Regions from separate parts of the Modestobacter sp. SYSU DS0657 genome, predicted to be linked through region 2. Evidence: predicted binding sites of a transcription regulator. Region 2 holds the regulator's gene; the other holds the start of a gene.
The links. Region 2 encodes LexA, which represses DNA repair genes until DNA is damaged. Its sites were predicted from a motif close to TCGAACANNTGTTCGA; they were not measured.
Positions count from the first base shown of each region.

Region 1: a site for LexA is predicted at 1,735-1,750, ahead of ACI79A_RS08595 (DUF222 domain-containing protein). Genes of this name have one in related genera too.

Region 1 covers NZ_JBJHAG010000010.1:51,630-54,831, forward strand. Annotated here, with positions in the region: gene ACI79A_RS08585 (RNA polymerase sigma factor) at 1-1,135, opposite strand, end outside; gene ACI79A_RS08590 (YciI family protein) at 1,137-1,544, opposite strand; gene ACI79A_RS08595 (DUF222 domain-containing protein) at 1,769-2,968, shown strand; gene ACI79A_RS08600 (MarR family winged helix-turn-helix transcriptional regulator) at 3,126-3,202, opposite strand, start outside.
Region 2 covers NZ_JBJHAG010000009.1:15,571-18,772, forward strand. Annotated here, with positions in the region: gene ACI79A_RS07775 (phosphatase PAP2 family protein) at 1-419, shown strand, start outside; gene ACI79A_RS07780 (hypothetical protein) at 391-1,455, shown strand; gene lexA (transcriptional repressor LexA) at 1,500-2,315, opposite strand; gene ACI79A_RS07790 (LysM peptidoglycan-binding domain-containing protein) at 2,563-3,105, shown strand.

The sequences.
Region 1 (3,202 bases), on a different contig from region 2:
ATCGGGAGTTGAGGCGGGCCGCCTGCCGGGTGAGGTGGTCGCGTTCGGCGGCGTTGGGTGCCTTCGCCGCGGCCTTGGCGTACAGCCGCGCCGCCGTCGGCAGGTCGCCGTCCTTCTCGTGCAGGTGAGCCTCGACCGCCGTGTAGCGGGGCACCGAGGCGTCCACCGACGCCAGCGCCGCCAGACCCGCACGCGCGCCGTCCGCCTCACCGACCGCCACCGCGCGGTTGAGCCGCACCACAGGGCTGTCCGTCAGCTTCGCCAGCTCGTCGTACCACTCGACGATCTGCACCCAGTCCGTCTCCTCGGTGGTCCGGGCGTCGGCGTGCAGCGCCGCGATCGCCGCCTGCGCCTGGAACTCGCCCAGTCGGTCCCGGGCCAGCGCTGCCTGCAGCACGTCGACTCCCTCCGCGATCAGCGCGGTGTCCCAGAGCCGCCGGTCCTGCTGAGCTAGCGGCACCAGGCTCCCGTCGTCCGCGGTGCGGGCCGCCCGCCGAGCGTGGTGCAGCAGCATCAGCGCGAGCAGCCCGGCCACCTCCGGGTGGTCGACCACCGCCGCGAGCTGCCGGGTCAGCCGGATCGCCTCCGCCGCCAGGTCGACGTCCCCCGAGTAGCCCTCGTTGAACACCAGGTACAGCACCCGCAGCACGGTGGCGACGTCGCCGGACACGTCGAACCGGACGCCGGCGACGGCGCGCTTGGCCCGGCTGATCCGCTGGGCCATCGTCGCCTCCGGCACCAGGTACGCGGCGGCGATCTGGCGGGTGGTCAGCCCGCCCACCGCGCGCAGGGTCAGCGCCACCGCCGACGACGGCGTCAGCGACGGGTGCGCGCACAGGAAGTACAGGTGCAGCGTGTCGTCGGCCGACGGCACCGGCCCGGGCGCCGGCTCCTCGTCGACAAGCTCCTCGCGCCGGCGGCGGGCCGCCGCCGACCGGGTCGCGTCGAGGAACCGGCGCCAGGCCACGGTCACCAGCCAGGCCTGCGGATCCCGCGGCGGGTCGGCCGGCCAGCTGCGCACCGCCTCGACCAGCGCGTCCTGGACGGCGTCCTCGGCCGCCGCGAAGTCGGCCCCGCGGCGGACGAGGACGCCGATCACCCCCGGGATCAGACCCCGGAGCAGGACGTCGTCCACGTCACTCGGTGACGGTGGGCGGCGCACCCAGGAACGGCCGCAGCTCCAGCCACTCGCGGATCGGCTCGCCGCCCGGGCCGGGGGCCGCCGACAGCTCGCCGGCCAGCTCGACGGCCCGCTCCTGGGTGTCGACGTCGATCACCATCCAGCCGGCGATGAGGTCCTTGGTCTCGGCGAACGGGCCGTCGGTGACCGGCGGGCGGCCCTCGCCGTCGTACCGCACCCACAGGCCCTCGGGCGCGAGCGCCTGGCCGTCGACGAACTCGCCGGTCTCGGTCAGCTTCGTCGCGAAGTCGCTCATGTACTGGACGTGGGCCGAGACCTCGTCCGGCGTCCACTGGTCCATCGGCGCGCAGTCGAGCGACTTCGACGTGCTCCGGTAGTGCTTGAGCAGCAGGTACTTGGCCATCGTGGTCCTCCTCGGTGTGCTGCGGCCCATCGTGGCCGCGGACACCCCGGGGACGGAACCGGCTGCGTGTTCTCGACATCGGGCGATCGCCCGGGGGCGACCGGCCGCCTGTCAAGGCCTCCGACTGATCTGTGGACAGGCTTCTGACCTGCGAATTCGTGCTGTCGGCGGCCGCTCGGACCGGCATTCTTCGTACACACGTTCGAATCGACGGGAGGTGCTCGGTGAGCGAGTTGACGTCGGCGCTGGATGCCCTCGCGGCCGAGGGCCTGCACGGTTTGACCGATGGTGAGGTGCTGGACCGGACGGGGTTGCTGGTGGCCGTGGCGAACCGGGTGGCTGCGGAGCTGACCCGCACGGTGCGGCACGCGGAGGCCACCCAGGCGGCGGAGCGCGACGGGCTGAAGAGCATGCGGTCGTGGTTGATCGGGCACGTGCGGCTGGCGCCGGTCGAGGCGTCGCGGATCGTGCGGTCTGGGCGGGCGCTGGAGCACTTCCCCGTGCTGGCCGAGGGGTTCGCGGCCGGTGTGGTGACTGCGGCGCAGGTGAACGTGCTGGCGGAGAGGGTCGGCCCTGGTGAGGTGGCGAAGGCCCACGAGCAGGGCATCGACCTCGCGGAGTTCGACCGGACCTGGGCGGTGATCGCCGCCGGTGCGCCACATGAGTCGTTGAAGGTTGCGGTGCAGCTGTTCGAGGACGCCCTGGATCCTGACGGGCCGGAGCCGGACCCGACGGAGGGTCGGCGGTTCACCATCGTCAAGCACGCCGACGGCAGCGTCACGGGTCGGTTCGAGCTGGATGCCGTGGGTGGGGAGAAGGTGCAGGCCGCGATCGAGTCCCACGTGCAGGCCGACCGGCCGAAGGGGGACACCCGGAACCGGTCCCAGCAGCAGGCTGATGCGTTCGTGCAGGTGTGTGACAACCAGCTGGCCTCGGGCAACCTGCCGACGCTGCGGACGGTGAAGCCGCACGTGGTGCTGCAACTGGACCTGGACGCTGCGGTCGACCCGGCCACCGGCCCCGGCGCCGCGCAGACCGGATTCGGGGCCAGCATCTCCGCCGCCCGGGCGCGGTGGCTGGCGTGCGACGGCAGCATCTCCCGGATCGTGATGGGCCCCGACGGCACTCCACTGGACCTGGGTCGGGACCACCGGGTGGTCACCCCGGGACTGCGCAAGGCGGTGGAGCGGCGGGACAAGGGGTGCGTGTTCACCGGGTGCGGTGCGCCGACCTGGTGGTGCGACGTCCACCACCTCATCCACTGGCTGCACGGTGGTGAGACGTCGTTGAACAACTCAGCCCTGCTGTGTGAACGTCACCACACCAAGGTCCACCACGGGTTCCGGGTCCAGCGACAACCCGATGGCCGATGGCGCACCTGGCGCCCCGACGGCACCGAGATCCTCATCGGACCCCTGCTCTGACCTGCTCGTCACCCGCGTCCGGACGCAGCCCCGCTGCGCCCGGACGTCGGTGTGCACGTCGGTCCCCCCTGCTGAGCCGGTCTGCCGCCGGCGGGTGAGTGGACGGTCCCGAGGCGGCCGGTGAGCCCCGGCTGGTCGCCCCGGTCGGACGCCGTCGTCAACCCTCGGTAGTCCCCTCCGACGGCGGGGACCCGTCGGACTCGTCGTACCGGGTGTAGATGGCGGCCATCGAAC
Region 2 (3,202 bases):
GCACGGTGGCCCCGCTGGTGCGCGTGCTGCTGGCCCTCGCGCTGCTGACGGCAGCGGTCTACGCCTTCAAGTGGGGCACCGGCCGCACCGCCCCGGCCTATCCGGGCTCGTACTTCCACCGGGGCGGGGAGAGCTTCCCGTCCGGGCACGTGGCGAACGCCGTGCTGATGTGGGGCGTGGCCCGCTGGCAGGTGGTCCAGTACGGCCTGCAGCCCCGCCTGCAGCGGGCGGCCTGGCTGCTCAGCGTGCTGGGGCCGGTGGCCACCGGAGTGGCCATGGTGGCGCTGAACTTCCACTGGGTCACCGATGCAGTGGTGGGAGCGGCCGTCGGCATCGTGCTCTTGGGCGTGGTTCACGCACTCGACGCAGTCGTGGTGTCACGCTGGGTCCGTGCCAGAGTGGGCCGGCCGCACGCGTAGCCGCGCCGGCCGCCGTTGCCTGGCGGACGGGGCGCTCCTCGCCCTGCCCGCGGCGGTCCTGCTCGCGGTCCTGCCGCCATCGGCGGCGCTCGCCGAGGAAGCCGCGCCGAGCACGCGCTGCACCATCACCGACCCGCGGCTGCCGGAGATCTCCGGCCTGGCCAGCGCCGGGGAGACGCTCCTGGCGATGAACGACGGTGGTGACCGGGCGGAGGTCTACGTCCTCGACACCTCCTGCGCCGTCGCGGAGGTGCGGTCGGGGAGCGTCGACCCGTACGACCCCGAGGACCTCGCCCTGGCCGCGGACGGCACGGTCTGGCTGGCCGACATCGGGGACAACAACGCCGCCCGGGAGACCGTCGCGCTGATCGGGCTGCGCCCCGACGGCAGCACCACGCTCACCCGGCTCACCTACCCGGACGGGGCGCACGACGCCGAGGCACTGCTGCTGGCGCCTGACGGCACGCCGTACCTGGTGACCAAGGAGGTGCTCGGCGCCTCCGGCGTGTACCGCCCGGATGCGCCGCTGGCCGACGGGGCCACGGTGCCGATGACCCGGGTGGTCGGGCTGGGCCTCACCCTGACCGGCACGCCGGGCGGGCCGGTCGGCCGCGCGGGGCAGCTGCTGGTGACCGGGGGCGCGGTGTCGGCGGACGGGCAGCGCATCGCCCTGCGCACCTACACCGACGCCTACGTCTGGACGCTGACCGGTTCCGACGTGCCCGGCGCGCTGTCCGGCGCGCCGGGCCGGATCGCCCTCCCCGACTCGCCGCAGGGTGAGGCGATCACCTTCGCGGCGAACAACCGCGACCTGCTGGTCACCAGCGAGGGGCTGCCGGCGCCGGTGACCCTGGTTCCGGTGCCGGCTGAGCAGGCTACGAGCACCCCGATCGATCCGGCTCCCAGTGCGGGACCGACCGGGGAGCTGGTGACCGCGGCTCCCGGCGTCGCCCCGGTGACGGCCGGCATCATCGCGGCCGGGGTGGCTACCGTGTTCGTCTGGATCGGCGGGAAGATCCGCCGCCGGCGGGAGTGACCGGCCGCCGGCGGGAATGACCCGGCCGGCGGCCGACGGTGGCGTCAGACCCGGCGCAGCACGGTCACGACCCGGCCGAGGACGGTGGCGTCGTCGCCGGGGATCGGCGCGTAGGCCGGGTTGTGCGGCAGCAGCCACACGTGCCCGTCGCGGCGCTTGTAGGTCTTCACGGTCGCCTCGCCGTCGATCATCGCCGCGACGATCTCGCCGTTCTCGGCGGTGGGCTGCTGGCGGACCACCACCCAGTCGCCGTCGCAGATCGCGGCCTCGACCATCGAGTCACCGGTCACCTTGAGCATGAACAGCGTGCCCTCGCCGACCAGTTCGCGCGGCAGCGGGAAGACGTCTTCGACGGCCTGCTCCGCCAGCACCGGGCCACCGGCGGCGATGCGGCCCACCAAGGGCACGTAGGTGGGTGCCGGGGCGCCCGCCTCGTCGACGCCACTGCCCGCACCGGCGGCGGCGAGCACATCCGCCGAGGCGTCGGCACCGGCGGTCACGCCCTGCTCGCCCGGCAGCCGGACGTCCAGTGCGCGCGGCCGGTTGGGGTCGCGGCGCAGCCAGCCCTTGCGCTGGAGCACCGAGAGCTGGTGGGCGACCGAGGAGGCGGAGGAGAGGCCGACGGCCTCGCCGATCTCGCGGACCGAGGGCGGGTAGCCCCGGCGTTCGATGGAGTCGCGGATGACCTCCAGCACCCGGCGCTGGCGCTGGGTGAGCCCGTCGCCGGCCTCGCCGCGGTCGGGGAACTCGCGCACGGCCGCACCCCCGGTGTCCGCTGCGGGCTCCGCCGCCTGCCCGGCCGGGCGCCTGCGTCGGCTCGACCCCTTGCGCTCGTCCGCCGTCCGGCCGTCGACCGCCATGTGTCCTCCTCGTCCGGCTGCGCGCGCAGCTGCCCGGTGGCATCCCGCCTGCCGGGGCGGGGTGGGACGCCGTCGTGGTCTCCCTGCGCACGGTAGCGGCTCGACGGCGGGTGTTCAAACACGTGTTCGAACACGCGCCGTGTCGGTGCACTCCTGTCGGTGCCGTGCGGTAGACATCGCACAGACGTTCGAATCGAACAGGCGTTCGAGGTCGCACCCGAGGGTGCCTGCTGTGAGGAGTGCACCGATGGTCATCGCCGAGTACCCGGACACCACCGTCGCCCCGCTCCGCCCGCCGCTCCGGCTGGTCTCGCCGGCGCCGACCGCCCGGGCGGGGTCCGCTGGCCGGGTCGGGCCCCGCCCGGCCCGCCGCTCGCAGGTGCGTCCTGGTGGGCGGCCGATGTCCTCACCGGGGGGCGCGGTCGCGCGGCCCGTCCGCGGTGGCGACTGCGGCCCGCCCCGAGCCGTCGCTCCGTGCCCGTCGGCCGGGGAGTGGGCGGAGCTGCCGCTGCGACTCACCCGCCGCGGCCGGCGCGCGGTGGCGGCGCTGTCGGTGGCGGTCGGCCTGGGGGTGGCGGTGGGCACGCTCGCGGTGGTCGCCGACGGGGAGCCCGCGCTGCAGTTGGCCGGCGCCGGCACGGTGGTGGTCCAGCCCGGCGACACGCTCTGGTCGATCGCCGGCGACCTGGCGCCGGACGAGGACCGGCGCGCGGTGGTCGACGCGATCCTCGATCGCAACGACCTCCAGGACGTCGTGCTGCAGCCCGGTCAGGTGCTCGAGCTGCCCTGATGAGGTGCGGCGGGCCCGTCGCCGGGGCCCGGGCTGTGACGGATGGGTGCGCGAGCGGCGGGCGGGTCAGCTGCGGAACACGACACGCACGACAGGG